DNA from 3 places in the Methylobacterium sp. 391_Methyba4 genome. Region 2 is predicted to be linked to each of the others. Evidence: predicted binding sites of a transcription regulator. Region 2 holds the regulator's gene; each other region holds the start of a gene.

What was found. Region 2 encodes LexA, which represses DNA repair genes until DNA is damaged. Its sites were predicted from a motif close to TGTTCNNNNTGTGTTCNG; they were not measured.
Region 1: P9K36_RS27725 (UvrD-helicase domain-containing protein) is a predicted target of LexA. The motif match lies at 3,161-3,178, and genes of this name have one in related genera.
Region 3: uvrA (excinuclease ABC subunit UvrA) is a predicted target of LexA. The motif match lies at 5,494-5,511, and genes of this name have one in related genera.

Annotation. Positions count from the first base shown of each region.
Region 1 is NZ_CP121475.1:5,883,073-5,890,065, forward strand. It holds gene P9K36_RS27720 (PhoH family protein) at 1-349, opposite strand, end outside; gene P9K36_RS27725 (UvrD-helicase domain-containing protein) at 769-3,150, opposite strand; gene P9K36_RS27730 (AsmA-like C-terminal region-containing protein) at 3,618-6,993, shown strand, end outside.
Region 2 is NZ_CP121475.1:2,570,507-2,577,499, reverse strand. It holds gene gltX (glutamate--tRNA ligase) at 1-537, opposite strand, end outside; gene P9K36_RS11955 (ComEC/Rec2 family competence protein) at 730-3,021, shown strand; gene lexA (transcriptional repressor LexA) at 3,015-3,752, opposite strand; gene P9K36_RS11945 (hypothetical protein) at 4,003-4,449, shown strand; gene P9K36_RS11940 (hypothetical protein) at 4,468-4,683, opposite strand; gene P9K36_RS11935 (divalent metal cation transporter) at 4,764-6,005, shown strand; gene fae (formaldehyde-activating enzyme) at 6,068-6,607, shown strand; gene P9K36_RS11925 (hypothetical protein) at 6,648-6,993, opposite strand, start outside.
Region 3 is NZ_CP121475.1:1,954,731-1,961,723, forward strand. It holds gene P9K36_RS09215 (RNA methyltransferase) at 1-75, shown strand, start outside; gene P9K36_RS09220 (hypothetical protein) at 230-484, shown strand; gene P9K36_RS09225 (nitrate- and nitrite sensing domain-containing protein) at 763-2,811, opposite strand; gene P9K36_RS09230 (cupin domain-containing protein) at 3,614-4,039, shown strand; gene P9K36_RS09235 (MFS transporter) at 4,043-5,224, opposite strand; gene uvrA (excinuclease ABC subunit UvrA) at 5,667-6,993, shown strand, end outside.

The DNA of each region.
Region 1 (6,993 bases), 3.3 Mb from region 2:
TGGCCTCGGTCAGCGGGGCGACCCAGGGGGCGATCTTCTCTTCCAGCGTGCCGGGGAAGTAGCCGAGGGACCGGCCCGAGGGCACGTTCGGGCGGGTGATGACGACTTTGGCGATCCGGCGCTGGCGGAGCTGGTCCGCCGCGCGGGTGCCGGCGATGAAGGTCTTTCCGGTGCCGGCCGGCCCCAGGACGATGACCTGCGGGGAGCGGGCGAGGGCGTCGAGATACTCGGCTTGGCGTTCGGTGAGCGGCTGGATGGGGGCGAGGTTGCGTTCTTCGTCGAAGCGTGTGCGGTGAATGCGGGACGTGCGGTCTTCAACCAGTTCAAGTCGTGCGCGGCGTCTCTTCATGGATGTACACTCCAACGGGACTAGCCAACCTGGATCTGTATCTGAACTGCCGTTTACCTGCGTGCTCCCGGTTCTATTCGTTTGCGAAACTTAATACCGGCCCCAGGCCGAAGGTTCCGCCCCGCGCTCGTCCGCCTGTGGAGAGCGTCACGACGATCCGTGCGCGGCCGAATACACGATGCAACTGGCGCACCAGTGCGATTCGCATCCGACGAATGCGCGCCGGGTGTGACCAAGGGGTGACGGTGGACGAGGGGGCTTCGAAAAAGCCGCGCGGCTGGCGCGGATGCATCAGGTTCGGGACGGGGGAGACGCGATGACGCGGCATCCGGCACGATCACGATCCTCCCCGCCCGCAGGGGCGAAGCCGGCCGACCCTGCCGCCCTGAAACGTCCGGGCTTGGTCGGCGGGACGGGCCTCACCCGGCCTGGATGAAGCTGTCGAGCACCATTTTCTGGCCGGCCTTGTCGAAGTCAACGGTGAGCTTGTTGCCATCGACGCCCGCGACCGTTCCGGGGCCGAACTTGGTGTGGAAGACCCGCTGGCCGGCCTGGAAGGCCGAGGGCGCGCCCGTCGACTTGGCGATCAGCTCGCCCTCGATCTGGCGGGGTCCGCCGGACTGGCCGCCGGAGCGGCCGCCCGGGCCCGCCGACCGGAAGCCGCCGCCGGACCCGGACCGGCCACCCGGCGCGGTGTTGGCCTGCGCCCGCTGCCAGCCCGGCGTGCCGTAGCTCGATCCGAACGGCGCCGGGTTGCGGTCGAACCGCGAGGCGCCGGCCGAGAAGTGGGCGGGGGCCTCGACCACGTCGACGGCGGTCTCGGGCAACTCGTCGATGAACCGCGACGGGATGGTCGACGACCAGAGCCCGTGGATGCGCCGGTTGACCGCGAAGGACAGCTTCGCCCGCTTGCGCGCCCGGGTCAGGCCCACATGGGCGAGGCGCCGCTCCTCCTCCAGGCCGGCGCGGCCGCTCTCGTCCAGCGCCCGCTGGTTCGGGAACAGGCCGTCCTCCCAGCCGGGCAGGAACACGGTGTCGAATTCGAGCCCCTTGGCGGCGTGGAGCGTCATCAGCGAGACCCGCTCGGCGCCCTCGGCCTCGGAGGCCTCCATCACCAGGGAGACGTGCTCCAGGAAGGCCGCGAGGTCCGGGAATTCCTCCATGGAGCGGACGAATTCCTTCAGGTTCTCCAGCCGGCCGGCGGCGTCGGCCGAGCGGTCCTTCTGCCACATCTCGGTGTAGCCGGATTCCTCGAGGATCGTCTGCGCGACCTCGCTGTGCGGCTGCGCCTCCACCAGTCGCGCCCACCGTGCGAAGCTCTCGGTGAGCGCCCGCAGGGTCGAGCGGACGCGGGGCTTCAGCTCGTCGGTCTCGCACAGGCGCTCGGCGGCGATCCGCAGGGGCAGCCGGTTGGCACGGCCGTAGGTGTGGAGCTGCTGCAGGGTGGCGTCGCCCAGGCCGCGCTTGGGCGTGTTCACGATCCGCTCGAAGGCGAGGTCGTCGCTGACATTCACGGTGGCGCGCAGATACGCCAGGGCGTCGCGGATCTCGGCGCGCTCGTAGAAGCGCGGGCCGCCGATGACCCGATAGGGCAGGCCGAGCTGGACGAACCGATCCTCGATCTCGCGCATCTGCGCGGAAATCCGCACCAGCACGGCGATCTCCGACAGGGGATGCTGCTTCACCTGGAGGGATTCGATCGATTCGGCGAGCATCCGCGCCTCCTCCTCGGAATCCCAGGCGCCCGTGACGGTGACGCGCTCGCCCGGCTCGTCGTCGGTGCGCAGGGTCTTGCCGAGGCGGCTCTCGTTCTTGGCGATCAGCCCCGAGGCGGCGGCGAGGATATGGCCGGTGGAGCGGTAGTTGCGCTCCAGCCGCACCACCACCGCGCCGGGGAAATCGTGCTCGAAGCGCAGGATGTTGTCGACCTCGGCGCCGCGCCAGCCGTAGATCGACTGGTCGTCGTCGCCCACGCAGGCGATGTTCTTGCGCTGTTGCGCCAGCAGGCGCAGCCACAGGTACTGCGCGACGTTGGTGTCTTGGTACTCGTCCACCAGGATGTAGCGGAACCGGTCCTGGTAATTGGCCAGGACGTCGGGGTTCTCCCGCCAGAGCTTAAGGCAGAGCAGCAGGAGATCGCCGAAATCGACGGCGTTTAGCGTCGCGAGCCGGGCCTGGTAGGCGGTGTAGAGCGCGCCGCCCTTTCCGAAGGCGAACGAGGCAGCCTCGCCCGGGGGCACCTGCTCGGGGCCGAGGCCGCGGTTCTTCCAGCCGTCGATGGCGTGGGACAGGGCCCGGGCCGGCCAGCGCTTCTCGTCGACGTTCTGGTCGGCGATCACCTGCTTCATCAGCCGGAGCTGGTCGTCGGTGCCCAGGATGGTGAAGTCGGATTTGAGCCCAACCAGCTCGGCGTGGCGGCGCAGGATCTTGGTGCCGATGGCGTGGAAGGTGCCGAGCCAGGGCATGCCCTCGCCGGCGGGGCCGATCAGCGTGCCGATCCGGTGCTTCATCTCCCGGGCGGCCTTGTTGGTGAAGGTCACCGCCAGGATGTCGAAGGGGCGCGCCCGCCCGGTGGCGATCAGGTGGGCGATGCGGGTGGTCAGCACCCGGGTCTTGCCGGTGCCGGCGCCGGCCAGCACGAGGATCGGGCCCTCCGTGGTCTCGACGGCGCGGCGCTGCTCGGGATTAAGCCCCTCGAGATAGCCGGCGGCGTCGCGGCGGAGGGCGCCCATGGCGCGGGCGGTGATGGACGTGGCGGGCGCGCCGTCCCCGGCGGGCTGCGCTTGCGGGCGGTTCTGCATCCCGCATCCCTGGACCAAATCGCGAACGGCGTCGAGGCCGTTCGCGCCGCGCCGGGACGATCCGCGCCCTTCGGGGCCCGCGGCCGGCTGCGGGGCGCCGCCGTCTCCCCGGTGGCCGCGGATCGGCACCTGTGTGATCGAGGGCCGACAGCGGCGGCGGAGCGCGACAAGCCCCCTCTCCCGCGCGGGAGAGGGTTGGGGTGAGGGATCAGGTCTTTCCGGAGAGGTCGCATCCCTATCCCTCTCCCGCACGGGAGAGGGGATCCGCGCCCGGTCCGGAGCTCCTGGCCCGGGGTGCCGCGGGCCGCCGCGCGCGCGCCGAGAGCCGCTCCGGACCGTGGCATCGCCGCTGGCGCTCCCGGGGGCTTATCGTGCTATGGCCGTGACAACTGACTCGCGGGGGCACGCGGGGCACGGCGGCACGGTGATGGCGCGGCCTCGCGGAGAGATGGTGCGGAACAGGACCATTGCGTGATCTTCTGACCGCGCTGGCGTGCGCCGTCATCCTGGTTCTCGTGGCGGCGCTCGCCGTTCCGCCCTTCGTCGACTGGCAGGCCCATCGCGCGCTCGTCGACCGGGCGCTCGCCCGGTCCCTCGGCGTCCCGGTCCGGACCGACGGCCGGATCGAGGTCCGGCTGCTGCCCTCGCCGCGGCTGCGCGTAGACCGCCTGCATCTCGGCGCCGATCCGGACCGGCCGAGCCTGGACGCCCGGTTCGTCAAGGCCGAGATCGCCCTCGCGCCGCTCCTGAAGGGCGAGTTCCGCTTCACCGAGACCCGGATCGGCCGGGCCGAGATCAAGCTCCCGGTCGCCGGCCCTGACGCCCTGAAGCTGCCGGCCGATTTCGGTGGCGCCCTGCGCGACCGCGACCTCGCGATCGAGAACCTGCAGATCCAGCAGTTCCTGGTCACCACGCAGGTGCCCGCCACCGGGCGGACCGACCAGCTCTACGTCCAGGACCTGCACCTGCAGGCGCCGGCCCTGGTCGGCCCCTGGCGGGTCGAGGGGACGAGCGGCGGCATCCCGTTCCGGGCGGTGAGCGGCACGCCGGGACCCGACGGGCGCCTCGCCGCCAAGATCTCCGGCGGCGGCGACGCGGCTCCGCGCTTCGAGGCGGATGCACGCTTTGGCCTCGCGCCGAGCGAAGCCGGCGGCTCCCTGGTCGAGGCCGAGGGCTCGGCGCGCCTCGTCGTCGGGCCGCCGACCCAGGCCGCGGGCGCCTACCTGCCCTTCTCGCTGGCCGGCACCTTCAAGGCCCGGGGTACGCAGGTGCGGTTCGAGGGCGTCGACCTCGCCATCGATCCCGGGGGCCGGAGCCTGCGGTTCGGCGGCACCGGCCGGCTCGATCTCCGCCAGTGGCGCGGCGGCCTGACCCTCGAGGCCCGCCGCCTCGACCTCGACGCCTTCCTGACCTCGGCGGAGGGCCAGAACCTGATCGGCCGCGGCCTGCCGCGCTCGGCCGGCAGCCTGCCGGCCATGCTCGATCTCGACCTCACGGTGGGCAGCGCCGTGCTCGGCGGCGAGGATTGGTCGAACCTCGCCCTCACCGGCACCTTGGAACGGGCCGGCGGCCTGCTGCTGCGCCGCCTGTCGGTGACGGGCCCGGCCGACGCCACCGTCGCGGCGAGCGGGCAGGTCGAGACGGCCCCGTTGCGTTTCACCGGCCCGGTGGCGCTCACCGCCCCCGATTCGGAGGCGTTGGGCCGCTATCTGCGCCGCCTCGGCGCCGAGGGGCCCCTCGTCGCGCTCCTCGACGGGCGCACGGTCGAGGCCGCCGCCGACCTGTCGGCCGCCGCCACCGGCCTGTCCCTGCGCAACCTGCGCCTCGGCCTCGGACCGGCGCGGATCACCGGCAACGCCCGCTACACCGCCGCCGAGGGCACCGAGCGCGGCCGCTTCGAGGCCCAGATCCGCGCCAGCGGCCTCGACATCGCCGGCCTGCCGCCCCTTGGGACGACGCTCGGGACCCTGCGCGACACCGACCTCGCCCTGACCCTGGAAGCGAAGGATGTCCGGTTCGGCGCCACGGGCTCCGGCACCGGGACGATCGCGGCGCGGATCCAGTCCGACGGCGCCGGCCTCACGGTCGACAGCCTCGACGTCACCGATCTCGCCGGCGCCAGCGCCCGGCTGTCCGGCCAGATCGGCGCGGACGGGACCGGCCGCGTCTCCGGACGGCTGAAGGCCCCGGCGGCGGCGCCGCTGCTCGGCCTGCTCGAGCGGGTCTGGGTGGGCGAGATCCGCCTGCTGCCCGCCGTCCTGCGGGACGCGCCCCTCGACCTCGCCGTCACCCTCGACCGGGCGGGCGGCGCGGCCGCGGCTTTGCGGACTCAGGCGCGGGGCAGCGCCGGCGGCGGCACCCTCGACCTGACCCTGGCGAGCCGCGGCACGCGGATCGAGGGCGGCACCGCCACGCTCACCGCGCCCCGGGCGGGGGCGTGGTTCGGCCGCACCGACATCGTTGGCCTCCAGCAGCCCGCCGAACTGCACGTGACGGCCGAGCGGCCGGACGGCCAGGCCCTCGCCCTGACGGCGAACGGCACGGTCGCGGGCCTCCGGCTCTCCACCGGCCGCCCGATCCTGGTCGGTCCCGACTTCGTGCCCACGGGCGGCGAAGTCCGGGCCGACACGGCCGATCTGGCGCCGTTCCTGACGCTCGCCGGCGCCGCGACCCTGGCCCCCGGCGCGTGGCCGGCCGACCTCACCGTCACGCTGTCGCGGCAGCAGGGCGAGGCCGCCGCCGCCATCGCCGGCACGGTCGCGGGTTCGGGGGTGAACGGGACGCTGCTGCGGGCGGCGGGCGGCGCCCTGCACGGCCGCCTCGCCCTCGACCGCCTGTCCGTGCCGCAGCTCGCCGCCGCCCTGGTGATCCCGCCGGGGGCGAACGGCACGTTCGGGCCGCCGACGGCCCATCCGGCCCTGTCCCTCGACGCCCGCGTCGCCAGCCTGGATCTCGGGCGCGGCCTCGTCGCCACGGAGGCGACGGCCGGCCTGGGCCTCACCGATGGGAACCTGATCCTGCGGGACCTGTCCGGCAAGCTCGCCGGGGGACGGCTCGCGGGTTCGGTGACGATCGCCCGCCTCGGGGCCGGCGCTGCGGTCTCCGGCTCGGGCAGCCTCGACGGTGCGGCGCTCCCGACGCTGGCCGGCGGCCCGATCGGCGGCCGCCTGAGCGCCGATCTGCGGTTCGCCGCCACGGCCGAGACCCTGCCGGGCCTCGCCGACAGCCTCTCGGGCAGCGGCGCGCTCACCCTGACCGATCTGAGCCTGCCCGCGGCCGATCCTGCGGCCCTCGGCCGGGTGCTGGCCCGGGCGGCCGAGATGGACGACCCGCTCCGCGAGGGGCGGCTCCAGGCCCTGGTCACCGAGGAACTCGCCCGGGGCGGCGGGCAGGCGCGGGGATCCGCCCGGGCCGCCGCCACCATCGTGGGCGGCGTCCTGCGGGCCGGGCCGTTCGACCTCGATCTCGGCCCGGCCCGCTGGGCCGGCACCGTCGGCTACGACCTGCGCGCCGGCCGCCTCAACGTCCGCGGCACGCTTGTGGGCGGCCCGGTCCCCCGGGGCTGGAATGCCGGCCCGCCCGCGGTCCAGTTCGGCCTGACCGGGCCCCTCGGCGCGCCGGAGCGGGTGCTGGATGTCGGCACCCTGTCGAACGGCCTCGCCGCCTTCGTGCTGCAGCGCGAGCTGGAGACGATCGAGCTGACCGAGGCCGACCAGGTGGAGCGGCAGCGCCGCCGCGCTCGGATCGAGATGGACCGGGCCCGCGCGGCGGCTCTCAAGGCCGCGGCCGAGAAGGCTGCCGCCGAGAAAGCGGCTGCGGAGAAGGCCGCCGGGGAGAAGGCCG
Region 2 (6,993 bases):
GTCCGAACGCAGCAGGACGAGGTCGTCGAGGTCCTTGTTGGCCCAGGTCACGCGGCCCTGGACGGCGTCCTCGACGACGGTCTCGCCCTCGGTCGGCGCGCGCAGGCGGATCACCGGCTTGACCCCGGCGGGGGCCTCGGACGGGTCGCGGTCGCGCCAGCGGCCGTCGTAGCGGGGGGCACGGCCCTCGGCCCGGGCGGTCTCCCGCATCGAGGTCAGCTCCTCGGCGGTGGCATAGCAATGGTAGGCACGGCCGGCCGCCAGCAGCTCCTCGGCCACGGCCCGGTGGCGCTCGGCCCGGGCGAACTGGAACACCACGTCCCCGTCCCAGTCGAGGCCGAGCCAGGACAGGCCGTCGAGGATCGCGTCGATCGCGCCCTTGGTGGAGCGCTCCCGGTCGGTATCCTCGATGCGCAGCAGCATCTTGCCGCCGGTGTGGCGGGCGTAGAGCCAGTTGAACAACGCCGTGCGGGCCCCGCCGATATGCAGGTAGCCGGTGGGCGAGGGGGCGAAGCGCGTGACGACGGCTGAGGACATCGGTCCGGTATGTTCCGGGGCTGGTCGCGGACGGAGCGCGACGGACGGCGAAGGGGCGGCGGAGCGGCGAGGGGCTCGACAGGGCGCCCGTAGCACGAAGCACCGGCTGTAGCACGAGCCGGAGGATGCGTTAAGAATCGCCCGCAGAATCGCCCGGCCCCGAGACAGGTCGCGCGGAACGGGGCGGCGGCGATGCGGCGGATCGGCGCGAGGCTGGCGGGCGGCGCGGTGGCGCTGGCCGGCCCCCGCGCGCCCGCCCTCCCGGTCATCCGCCACTGGGTGGCCGAAGGCCTCGCCCGGGACGCCGAGCAGCGCCGGCTGTTCCCCTGGCTGGCGGTGGCCTTCGGCGGGGGGATCCTGGTCTATTTCGCGGCGACCGACGGCGCGCCGAGCCTGGCCGCGCCCCTTGTCGCCGCCGCCCTTGCCCTGGCGCCGATCCCGCTCCTCGGCGCGCGCCCGGCGGCGCTGGCGGCGGTGCTCGCGGTGGCGGCCGCGTTCCTCGGCTTCGCGGCGGCAGCCTGGCGGGTCTCGGAGGTCGCCGCCCCGGTCCTCACCCGCACCACCATCGGCCCCCTCATCGGAACGGTCGAGGCCCTGGACGAGCGCGAGGTCGGCGCCCGGCTGCTGATCCGGGTGGAGAGCTTCGCCGGCCTTGCGCCGGAGGCGCGGCCCGCCCGGGTGCGGGTGTCATTCCGCAAGACGCCGACCCCGCTTCCCGGGGACGTCGTCGCCGCCACCGCCCGGTTGTTGCCTCCCCCGGAGGCGGCCCGGCCCGGAGGCTACGATTTTGCCCGAGACGCCTACTTCCAGGGGATCGGCGCGGTGGGCTCCCTGGTCGGGGCGGTCACGATCCGGGCGCCGACCGAGCCGCTGCCCCTCCGCCTGCGGCTCGCCGCCACGCTCGACGCGGCCCGGAACGGGCTCACCCGCCGGATCGCGGAGGCCGCCGGCGGCCAGGCGGGCGCGGTGGCGGCGGCCCTGGTGACCGGCAAGCGCGGCCTCATCGGCCCGGCGACCAACGATGCGCTGCGCGCCGCCGGAATCTACCACGTTGTGTCGATCTCGGGCCTCCACATGGTGCTGGCCGCCGGCGTGGTGTTCTGGCTGGTGCGGGCGCTCCTCGCGCTGGTCCCCCATTGCGCGCTCCTCTGGCCGATCAAGAAGATCGCGGCCGGCTTCGCCATGGTCGGCGTCACCGCCTACTGCGCCTTTTCGGGCTGGGACATCGCCGCCGAACGCTCGCTGATCATGACCCTGATCATGCTGGGCGCGATCCTGGTGGACCGGCCCGCCCTGTCGATGCGCAACCTCGCCCTCGCGGCGCTGATCGCCCTGGCCCGGGAGCCGGAGGGCCTGCTCGGCCCGAGCTTCCAGATGTCCTTCGGCGCCGTGGCCGGGCTGATCGCCTGCGCACGGCTGATCGACGGGCGGCTGTTCGTGCGCCCCGGGGCGGGCCGGCTCGGTCGGCTCGTCGGCAGCGGCCTCTCGGCGGTCACCGGGACCCTGGCCACGACCCTGGTGGCGCAGGTCGCGACCGCGCCCTTCGCCACCTACCATTTCCAGACGATCCAGCCCTTCGGCCTCGTCGGCAACGCCCTGACCCTGCCGCTCGTCTCCCTCGTGGTGATGCCCTCCGCGGTGATCGGGATCCTCGCCTATCCCTTCGCCCTCGACCGCCCGATCTGGTGGCTGATGGGTCAGGCGGTGGGGGGCATGCTCGCCGTCTCCCATTGGATCGCCGGGTTCGAGCGGGCCATCGTGGTCGTACCGGCCTTCGGCACCGCGGCGCTGTTCCTGCTGACCGCGGGCCTGCTGCTCGCGACGTTACCGGCCTCCCGCCTGCGCTGGCTCGCCGTGCCGCCGATCCTGCTCGGACTCGTCGTCGCGGCCCGACCCGACCGCTACGACCTCTATGTCGATCGGCAGGGTGCGGGGGCCGCGGTGCGGGGGCCGGACGGACGGCTCGCGGCCCTCGGCAGCCCGTCCGGCTTCGTCCTCGAACAATGGCTGAAGGCGGACGGCGACGGACGGGGAGCCGGGGCACTGATCGTCCGATCGGGCAGCGGCCGCTGTGATCGGCTCGGATGCACCGCGCGCCTGCCGGACGGACGGGCGGTCGCCCTGGTCCGGGACCGGCGGGCCTTCCCGGAGGATTGCGCCCGCGCCGCGGTGCTGATCACGGGCCTCGTGGCCCCACCGACCTGCACCGGCCCCCTGGTGATCGACCGGCGCGTCCTGGCCGCCCAGGGCGCCGTCGCCCTCAGGTCCGATGGCGAGAGCTTCGTCGCCCATCACGCCCGGGCCGATGGCCGCGCCGTGCCCTGGCGACCACGCTCGGGACACGGGCCGGGACCGCCACAATTGGTCACCGCGCCCTCCGCGGAGGCCCGCGCCTCTGACGACGGGGCGACAACGCCTCCGGAAACCGATGCGTCGGGCGGGGACTTCGCCCCCGGCGACGCGCCGGCCGAGCCGCTTCAGTAGCGGCGGACGAGGCTGACGAGGCGGCCCTGGATCCGGACCCGGTCGGGCCCGAGGACGCGCGTCTCGTAGGCCGGGTTGGCGGCCTCCAGGGCGATCGAGGAGCCGCGGCGGCGCAGACGCTTGAGCGTCGCCTCCTCGTCGTCGATCAGCGCCACGATGATGTCGCCGGTATTGGCCGTGTCCTGCTTGCGGATCACCACGAGGTCGCCGTCGAGGATGCCGGCCTCGACCATCGAGTCGCCGCGCACCTCCAGGGCGTAGTGCTCGCCGCCGGCCACGAAATCCGGCGACAGGGTGATGGCATGGCTTTGGTTCTGGATCGCCGAGACCGGCGTACCGGCGGCGATCCGGCCCATCACCGGGATCGAAATGGCACGACCGGCGTCATCGATCATCCGCGTGCTGGCCGGGGCCGGCGGCTGCTTGGACTTGCCGCCCTCGACCACGCTCGGGGTGAAACGGCGCGGCTCGGCCGGGGCCGAAGATGGGGCCGAAGATGGGACCGTCTGGCTCAGGCTCTCGGGAATGCGGATCACCTCGATGGCGCGCGCCCGATTCGGCAGGCGCCGGAGGAAGCCGCGCTCCTCCAGGGCCGTGATCAGCCGGTGGATGCCGGATTTCGACTTGAGGTCGAGGGCGTCCTTCATCTCGTCGAAGGACGGCGGGACGCCGCATTCCTGCATCCGGCTCTGGATGAAACGCAGGAGGTCCAGCTGCTTGCGCGTGAGCATCGAAGGGGGACTCGCGGCTTGGCAGACCGCCCCGTGACGGTCTCTGAAACAAATCACGAACAGGTTAAACGTTCCGCAAGTGTTCCGCAAGGGCGGCACCGCTACGCTTGGCGCGTCGCTCCGCGCTCGCGGGAGCAAGGTCGAGAAACGCATTGACGGCGCAAGCGGAGCCGTTTCAATGCACCGCGGCGCCCCGCCGGGAAGGCGGCGGATCCGGGCCGCGGGCTGGGACCCTCTTGGGATGACGAGGATGCGACGACCCGCAGCTCTGCTGCCCCTCGGCCTCGCCGCCCTCGGCCTCGCCGGCTGCACCACCGGGTTCTCCTACATCTCGCGGAACTACGTGGCGCTCACCCCCCAGGTGGTGACGATCGGCTGCAAGGAGCCCTACGAGGTCTACGACAACCGGCAGATGCGCCGGATGCTGATCGTCTCGAACGCCCTGCGCGAATATACCGGCTGCAACCTGAGCGAGGCCCGGATCGATCCGGAGCCGAACGCCACCCGGGTGAAGCGCTTCCGCACCGCCGCCCGGGCCTATCTCGACGAGACCGTGCGCGAGGATTGCCGGATCACCGGCGAGACCGTGTTCGATCCGCTGAAGACCGAGTTCGCCTACGCCTGCGACACGCCGATCGAGAAGCGCGGCACCGTGGTCCCCCGCCTGCCGGGCCGCAATCCCGGTCTCGCCCGCTGACCGACCGGCGGCGCGCCGTCAGGCGCCCGGCTTCGGGAAGGTCCGTTCCGCCGCGTCGCCGGCGGCGGCGAGCAGGGCGCGGGCGAAGGCCCGGGCTTCCGCCCGGTCGAGAACGATCGCGGCGGTGACCGGCGCGCCGCCGAGGTCGGCCAGGGCGAGTTCCAGGCGCACCCCGTCGGGCACGGCGGTCGCCTGCAGGCTCCAGCCGGAGCCCCGATCCGTGCTCTCCGCCATCACATGTCCCTCCCGCCTGCCCCGGGAAAACGCCGCAGGCGCCCGCCGGAACCGGCCGTGCGCGGGACTGTTCCCGAGCCGTGCCCAGCGCTTCCCTGCCTCGCCTGTCCGCTTACCTCAAGGCCGCAGGCCCCGGACTCGTGGTGATGCTGGCCGATACGGATGTCGGAAGCCTCATCACGGCGGCCCAGAGCGGGGCGCGCTGGGGCTATTCGCTCCTGCTCCTCCAGATCCTGCTGGTGCCAATCCTGTACGTCGTCCAGGAGCTGACGGTGCGACTCGGGACCGCCACCGGACGCGGCCACGGCGCGCTGATCCGGGAGCGCTACGGGCCGGCCTGGGCCTGGATCTCGTACGGCGGCCTCGTGGTCGCCGGCATCGGCGCCATCGTCACGGAATTCTCCGGCATCGCCGGCATCGGGGACCTGTTCGGGGTGCCGCGGCTCGTGAGCCTCGGCCTGCCGGCCTGCCTGCTCCTGGGGCTCGTCTTCACCGGGAGCTACCGGCGCGTCGAGGTCGTGGCGATCGTGGTCGGCCTGTTCGAGCTGGTCTTCGTCGGGCTCGCCGTCGCGGCGCGGCCGAACCTGCCCGAGATCGTCGCCTCCTTCGGGCACATGCCGCTGGGCGACGGCCAGTTCCGGGTGCTGATCGCGGCCAATATCGGCGCGGTGATCATGCCGTGGATGATCTTCTACCAGCAGTCGGCGATCGTCGATAAGGGCCTGGGCTGGGAGCACGCGCGGCGCTCGCGGCTCGACACACTCGTGGGTGCGGTGGTCTCGCAATGCGTGATGGGCGCGATCCTCGTCGCCGCCGCCGCCACGATCGGCAAGGCCGGGCAGGGCAGCGCGAAGGGGCTGGAGACCGTCGGCGATCTCGCGGGCGCCTTCACGCCGGCCCTGGGGCCGTGGCTCGGGCAGGTGGTGTTCGGGGTGGGCATCATCGCGGCGGCCTTCGTGGCGCTCAACGTCGTGGCCCTGGCGCTGGCCTGGGGGTTCGGCGACGTGACCGGCCGGCCGCACTCCCTGGAGCAGTCGCCCCGGGAGGCTCCGGCCTTCTACGGCGCCTTCGCGCTCGCGGTCGCGGCCGGCGCGGTCGCCGTGCAGCTCGTGCCGGATCTCGTGGCGCTCAACATCGCCGTGGAGGTGATGAACGCGCTGCTCCTGCCCCTGGCGCTCGGCCTGCTGATCCTCCTCGCCACCCGGGCCCTGCCAGAGGGGCAGCGCGTGGCGGGCGTCTACAAGGGGGTGGTCTACGCGGTGTCGGGGATCACGATCGCGTTCGCGATGGTCGGCGTCCTGGACGGGGTGGGCCTGCTCTGACGCGATTGACGCGGGGCCTCCGATGATGTCTCCCGCGGGCTCCGATCAGGTGGAGTTCGAACATGCAAGAGATCTGGTTCCGCACGGGCGAGGCCACGGTGCTGGCGGCCGAGGGCCAGTACACCGACGCCATGCCGGAGGTGCTGATCGGCTCGGTGCGCGGTCCGGTCGGCCAGGCCTTCGCGTCGATGATGGGGCAGGTCCAGGGCCACACGCGGATGTTCGTGGTCCGCGACCTCAACCAGCTCGTGCGCCCTGCCACGATGATGACCACCAAGGTCACGATCCACACGGCCGAGTATGCCGAGCTCCTCGGCGGCGTGGTCCAGGCCGCCACCGGCGACGCGATCGTGGACTGCATCATCGAGGGCATCCTGCCCAAGGACGGGCTCGACGAGCTGTGCATGATCATCATGATCTGGCTCGATCAGCGCTGCGCCGAGGACGACAACCTCGACCAGAAGGACCTCTACCGGACCAACTACGAGGCGACGAAGCTCGCCATCGCCCGCGCCCTCAAGGGCGAGCCGACGGTGGACGAGCTGATCGCCAACCGGAAGACCGTGAAGCACTACGCCCTGGACGGCGTGATCGAGTACTGATCGGCCCCTTCGCGCGCATCCTGCCGGGGTCGATATCGCATCACCCCGGCGGGATGCGCCCCACCGAGCACAGGGTCCGCATCGCGGTGCTGCCCGGGTCGGTGTAGCAGGAGGCCGACCAGCCGTTCTGCTGGATGAACGACTTGCGCCGCTCCGACAGCGCGGTCCGGTAGGCGCTGGCGATGATCGGCTCGACGGTCGCGGCCGGTTCGCCGACCAGGATCTCGGAGGCCACCGACAGGTCGCGGAAGAAGGTCGCCGAGGGGGCGGGCTCGGCCGAGGTCGCCTGCACGATCGGCTCGGCCCGGCAGGTCACGTCGAACTTGATCGGGCCGGCCATGCGGATGTCGATGCTGGGGCCCGCCCGCTTGCCGACCTTGCCGCCG
Region 3 (6,993 bases), 620 kb from region 2:
GGGGCGATCCGCAGCCTCAACGTCTCGAACGCCGCCGCCATCACCCTCTACGCCCTCGGCCGGACCGAGACCTGACCGAGGCCTGACCGCGACGCGGACCGACGGCCCGGTCGCGACACGTTCGGAAACACGGAACCGGCGCCGGAAACCCCTCTTCCGACTAGGCAGTTTCCGCAACTTCCCGTAGAGTTGCGGATGAGGGGGGCGTAGGCTGGAAGGCTGCGTCCGGATGCTGGACGATGTGATGACCTATGGCGGCTGGGCCGTCGGCCTGGTCGCTGTCGGCGTATGGACTTGGCTCGCGCGGCGTGCCTTTCCGAGTTTCGAATCCTTCGTGAGGGGCTTCGACGACGAGCTGCAGCTGGGCGCCAGCCCGGAGGAGCGCGCGCGCAGCGCGCGCTGGCATCAGGTCCGTCAGGCCGCCGTGGCGCTGACGGCCGTCGCGGCCCTGTGCCTGTCGATCGGGTTCGCGATTCCCGACTGAGCCCACCGATTCGGCCGCGCCGGATCCGCGCGCTCACCGCCTCGGCCAGATCGATGTGGCGCTCCTGACCTTCCGGCACGGTTCCGGAGGCCGGCGTGGACTGAGGGCGCGGGGCGTCCCGGCGTTGGGCCGCGGCAGGACCCACGACAGATCCCGGATTCGAAGGCGCCGGGACCCTTCGCGGGTGCAGGGGGTGCCCTGCCGTCGGGCATGGCCCGGTGACGCCGGGGCGCCGCCCCGACACCCCGTCCGAGGGCGCGCCCTTCGGAAGCCCCGGCTCAAGCCGCCCGGATCCGGGTGAGGAAGCCCTCCGCGGCCTCCCGCAGGTCGCTGGCTTGGCGGGACAGGTCCCCTGCTGCCCGCAGCACCTGTTCGGAGCCCCGGCTGGCCGCGGCGGCGGCCTCGCCGACGCCCGCCATGTGCCCCGAGACCCCGCGGGTGTCCTGCGAGGTCTGGGCGGTGGTCCGGGCGATCTCCGCGGTGGCCGCGCCCTGCTCCTCGACCATGGCGGCGATCTCGGCCCCGATCCGGGCGAGGTTGCGAATCACCTCGGTGATGCTGCCGATGGACCGGACCGAGGCCTCCGTCGAGCCGGTGATCTCGGCGACCTTGGCGGCGATCTCCTCGGTGGCCCGGCTGGTCTGGGTGGCGAGGTCCTTGACCTCGGCGGCGACCACCGCGAAGCCGCGGCCCGCCTCGCCGGCGCGGGCGGCCTCGATCGTGGCGTTGAGCGCCAGCAGGTTGGTCTGACCGGCGATCTGCGAGATGATCGCGACGATCTCCCCGATGCTCCCGGCCGCCTGGGCGAGACGGTGCACCTCGCCGGCGGTCCCGTCCGCGTCCCGGGTCGCGGCGGCGGCGAGGTCGGCCGAGGCCCCCACCTGTACGCCCATCTCCCGGACCGAGGCGGTGAGTTCCTCGGTGGCCGCCGCCACCGTGTCGGCCGAGCGCGCGGCCGAATCGGCGGATCCGGCCACCGTCCGGCTGAGATCCGTGGTGTCCTGCGCGGTCCGGGCCATGCCGTGCGCGGAGGCCTCCAGCTGGGCGGCCGCCGCCGAGACGGCCGCGACGATGCCGCCGACCTGGCGCTCGAAGCTGTCGGCGAGGCCCAGGGCGGCGGCGCGCTGCGCGGCACTCGCCTCGGCGGCGAGCCGCTCCTGCGCGGCCCGGGCGGCGCGACGCTCGGCGACGCTGTCGCGGAAGGCGACGGCGGCGGCGGCGATCGCCCGGACCTCCCGCGGGCCCCCCGACGGGATCGCCAGATCGGCCGTCCCCTGGTCCCGGCCGATCGCGGTCAGAACCTGCGCCATCCGGGCGAGGGGGCGCGCGATCGCGGTGCCGAGCCAGACCGCGAGGCCGGCCGAGAGGGCGAACAGGGCGAGGCCTCCGGCGATCCAGAGGGTCAGCATCCGGTCCGCCCGGGCGCGCAGGGCGCCGGCGGCGGCCTCCAGATCGGCGGTGAGCCGGTCCTCCACGCCCTTCAGGGCATCGATGCGCTGCGTGGCGAGGCCGAACCAGGAAGGCGCGTCGCGGAAGGCGAGCGGCGTCCCCGGCATCGTTTCCTGGGCGATCCTGCGCAGGCGCGCGACCGCCCGGGCCGGCTCGGTCGCCTCGGCGGCGTCGAGCAGGGTCGTCTGGGCGGCCTCGGCCCCGGCCCGGAACAGGCCCGCATAGGTCGCCTGCTCGGCCGAGAGGGTGGCGAGCCGGCGCGCGGCCGCGAGGTCCAGGTTGCCGGAGGCGAAGACCGCCGAGGCGGCGGCCCGCTCCTGGCCGGCGGCTTCCTTCATGGCCAGGAAGGCCGCGTAGGCGTTCGCCCGGGCGGCGAGGCCGGCCTCGTCGATCGCCCCGCCCATCGCCCGCACGAGCCCGAGCCCCTCGCCGATCAGGCCGGTGTAGTAGCCGGCCGCCTGGGGGACGCCGGCCGTCAGGGCGTCCACCGCCCGCCGCTGGTCGGCGAGCCCGGCGAGCGCCTGGCCGAAACCCGCGCCGCGCGCCGCGAAGGCCGGGCCGTACTGCGTGGCCGCCGCCATCGCCCCGGGAAGGTCTGCGAGCGCCGCGTCGGTGCGCACGCGCTGGGCGGCGAGTTCGGGCCCGAACTGTGCGCCCTTCGCGCCCAGGAACAGGCTGGAGGCGCCGCGCTCGCGCTGGGCCTCATGCACGAAGGCGCTGATCCGCGAGGCGAGGCCGACGAGGCTCTCCACCCGGTCCATCTCGGCGCGCCGCGCCCACTGGTCGGACACCGTCCAGCCGGCGGCCCCCGCGAAGGCGAGGCTGGGGGCGAGCGCCACGACCAGGATCCGGGCGCGAAGCGAGGAGAGGAGGATCATCGGCGGCAGGACATCTCGGAGAACAGAACGGAGCTTGGCCGCAGGTCATAAAGATCTGGTTATGCTGACCTGCCCGGATTCGGTGCAGCTCTGCCTGATCGGATGGCAGTTTCGATCGGGGCGGCGCTGTCGGTGTGCAGGTTTGCCAGGTCTTCAGCGCGGGGATCATCGGTTCCGGGGATCGCCCGTGCGGGGGCGGGCCGTCTTTCATCAGCGGCGGTACTTCGGCGGAGGCCGTCCGGGGAATTCGCTCCCCCGGTTCTATTGCGGGGCGCGGGATCGTGACCCTGCGCCGGGTCATGCGGGACCGCCGCCGCCGGAGCGCCCTGAACCGCCGGGTCCTCTCCAGCGGGGGGCGACAGCTGCGCCTTTCCGCGCCCCGGCCCGCGTCGTCTCCGCCACCGCCGCCCCCCGGGCCGGGATCGTCGCTCTCGCCACCCCGCTCGTCACCCCGATCGACGACCCGGAGCGGCTGATTTCGGGCTCCGCAAGCGCCGGAGCCTGTGGCGGCCCCGGGCGTTCCCGTCGTCCCGGCGCGCGATGTGCGGCCCGCAGGATGGGCGGCCCGCAGGATGGGCGGCCCGCAGGACGTCGCCGCCGGGGCGCACGCCTCGACGGGCTGTCTCGCCGCGTTGACGCGGGGCGCCTGCGCACCACCCTGGGTGAGCATGACGGGGGGATCGACGCCGCGAGCCCGCGGCGCGCCCCGGCGCCGATCGAGAGCGGGCGGGCCGAGGACAGGATCGTGCGCGACGGTCTTCGGAGTGAGGAGGACGTGATGTCGGAGGCGGAGGCGGAGGCGATGGCGGACGCGGCGGGGACCGGCATCTTCGACGTGGCGGCGCTGGCGGCGGCGCTGCCCGGCAGCGCCCAGACCCTCCTGGTCGACACCTATCTGACCGACCGGGAGGCGGCGAGCGCCCGGGTGTTCCGGGTCTACCGGCCGACTCCGCCGCACTACCACGCCACCTGCGACGAGTATCTCTACTGCCTGTCGGGCCGGGGCACGGTCTGGCTGGGCGACCCGGCCGCCGCGACCGCATTCGGCCCCGGTCAGCTCCTGGTCTTCGAGAAGGGCACGGTCCACGCCATGCCGGAGATCGATCCCGCGGAAAAGGTGGTGTTCCTCGCGATCGACACCCCCCGGCGGGCGCCCACCGACATCGTCTTCGTGAACCCAGAGGACGGCAGCCCCGCCACCTTCATGGCGCGCAACGCCGAGGCGTGAGCCTCACACCGGCAGGGACCGCCCGGCCGCCGCCACGGCGAGGAGCAGGGCCGCCACGAGCAGGAGCGCGGCGGACAGGCCCAAAGCCTGCGCGGCGAAGCCGATCAGCGCCGGGCCCGCCAGCACCCCGGCATAGCCGAGCGTCGTCACCGCCGGCACCGCCACGCGCGCGGGCATCGCGGTCTGGCGGCCGGCCGCCGTGAACAGGACCGGGACGATGTTGGCGCAGCCCGCCCCGACCAGGGCGTAGCCGGCGAGGGCCGCCTCCCAGGCCGGGACCAGGACCGAGAGCGCGAGTCCGGCGGCCGCCAGGAGGCCGCCGAAGACCACCACGGGCCGCCGCCCGAGCCGGGCCACGACCCGATCGCCGGCAAGGCGCCCGGCCGTCATCGTCACCGAGAAGGCCGCGTAGCCGAGCGCCGCCCAGGCCGGATCGAGGCCTCGCTGCTGGATCAGGAACACCGCGCTCCAGTCGAGGGCCGAGCCCTCGGTGAGGAACACCACGAAGCAGAGCAGGCCCAGCACCAGCACGATGCCCCGGGGGCGCGCGAAGGCGGGGACTCCGCTCCCCCCTGCCCGCTCCGCCGGCAGGATCCCGGGCCAGGCGGCCGCGAACAGGGCCGCGATCCCGGCGACCAGGAGCAGCACGCTCCAGCCCGCGCCGAGCCCGGCCGCCAGCAGGCCGCTGGCGATCAGCGCCCCCAGGATGCAGCCGAGACTGTAGAGGCCGTGGAAGCCCGACATCATCGGGCGCCCGCTGGCGTGCTCCACCACGACGGCCTGCAGGTTCATGACGCAGTCCACCGCCCCCATCCCGGCGCCGAACAGCACCAGCGCCAGGGTGAGCTCCACGAGCCCATCGCCCACGGCCAGCACCGGCAGGGCGAGGCCGATCGCCAGCGTGCCGGCGAGCAGGACCGGCCGGAAACCGAGCCGCGAAGCCGCCGCCCCGGCGCTCGGCATCGCCAGGATCGAGCCGATGCCGAAGGTGAGGAGCAGCAGGCCGAGCCCCGCCGCGTCGAGGCCGGCGCGGTCCTGCACCAGCGGCACCAGGGGCGCCCAGGTGGCGTTGGCGATGCCCACGATCAGGAACAGCAGCCGCGTGGACACGCTCTGTCCGCGGGCCGCATTCCGGTCCCCCGCCCCGCCGAGGGCGACCGGGTCGGTCAGGTCGAGCGCTGGCATCGGCACCTGTCGATGGAGTCGAGTCCGAGGGTGGATCCCGGCGACGTGGGGCCTCGGTTCCCGCGGTGCAACACCGGGCCGTCGTCGCGCGCGCCGTGCCGCGCGCCCGGAGGGGACACCGGCGGCCCCATGCGTCGGCGACTCGCCCGGTTCCTCGCAGGCGCCCTCGCGCGCCCGCTCGGACGACCGGTTGGACGCCCGCTCGGGCGCTGCCGGAACGCTTTGCCGCGCGCGCAAGGGCGGCGGCTCGTTCGCCGAGCGGTTGCCGCCGTACGCGTTTCGTTCTAGCAAGGGCGGCGCATGACGGACCTGCGTCCCGCCGGCCCCACCTTGCCGTCGGCCCCCTCGGGCTCGACATGTGTCGGAGCGGCGGCTGGCCCGCGCGCGAATCCGATCCGGATCCGATCCGACTGCGTCGACGCCTCGAAAGACCGCCGCCCTCATGGCCAAAGCCCAAGCTGGAAGTCGTGCCGCAAGCCGCGCCGGCGCCGCCCAAGCTGCCCCGACAGCCGCCGCGCAGACGGCGTCCAAGGCTCCGAAAGCCGCCACCGCCGCCCCGGCCCCGCAGCCCAAGCCGGCCCGCGCGAAGTCCGAAAAGCCCGCCCGCCCTGGGGCGGCTGCCGAGGCCGCGATCGACGCCAAGCTGGCGGCCCTGTTCGACGCCGCGCCGGCGAGCGCCCATGACCGGCGGGTCATCGCGGTCCGGGGGGCCCGGGAGCACAACCTCAAGAACGTCGACCTGACGATCCCCCGGGACAAGCTCGTGGTGTTCACCGGGCTGTCGGGCTCGGGCAAGTCGTCGCTGGCCTTCGACACGATCTACGCCGAGGGGCAGCGCCGCTACGTCGAGTCGCTCTCGGCCTATGCCCGCCAGTTCCTGGAGATGATGTCCAAGCCCGACGTCGACCAGATCGACGGGCTGTCGCCGGCGATCTCGATCGAGCAGAAGACCACCTCCAAGAACCCCCGCTCCACCGTCGGGACGGTCACCGAGATCTACGACTACATGCGCCTGCTCTGGGCGCGGGTCGGCATTCCCTACTCGCCCGCCACCGGCCTGCCGATCGAGAGCCAGACCGTCCAGCAGATGGTCGACCGGGTGCTGGAACTGCCGGAGAAGACCCGGCTCTACCTGCTGGCCCCCGTGGTCCGCGGTCGCAAGGGCGAGTACCGCAAGGAAATCGCCGAGTACCAGAAGAAGGGCTTCCAGCGCCTGCGCGTGAACGGCGAATACTACGCCATCGACGACGTGCCCAAGCTCGACAAGAAGTTCAAGCACGACATCGACGTGGTGGTCGACCGCATCGTGGTCCGGGCCGATATCGGCTCGCGGCTGGCCGAGTCCTTCGAGACGGCCCTGGAGCTGGCCGATGGCATCGCGGAGGTCGTGTTCGCGGATGCCCCCGAGGGCGAGACGCCCCGGACCATCACCTTCTCGTCGCGCTTCGCCTGCCCGGTCTCGGGCTTCACCATCGCGGAGATCGAGCCCCGGCTGTTCTCGTTCAACAACCCGTTCGGCGCCTGCCCGACCTGCAGCGGCATCGGCCACGAGATGCGGATCGACCCCGAGCTGGTGATCTCGGACCCCGGCTTGAGCCTGAAGCGCGGCGCCGTCGGCCCCTGGGCGAAATCGACCTCGCCCTATTACGGGCAGACCCTGGAGGCGCTGGCCGAGCATTTCGGCTTCAAGACCAGCGTCCCGTGGCAGAGCCTGTCGGAGACGGCCCGTGCCATCGTGCTCTACGGCTCGGGCAAGCAGGCGATCCGCT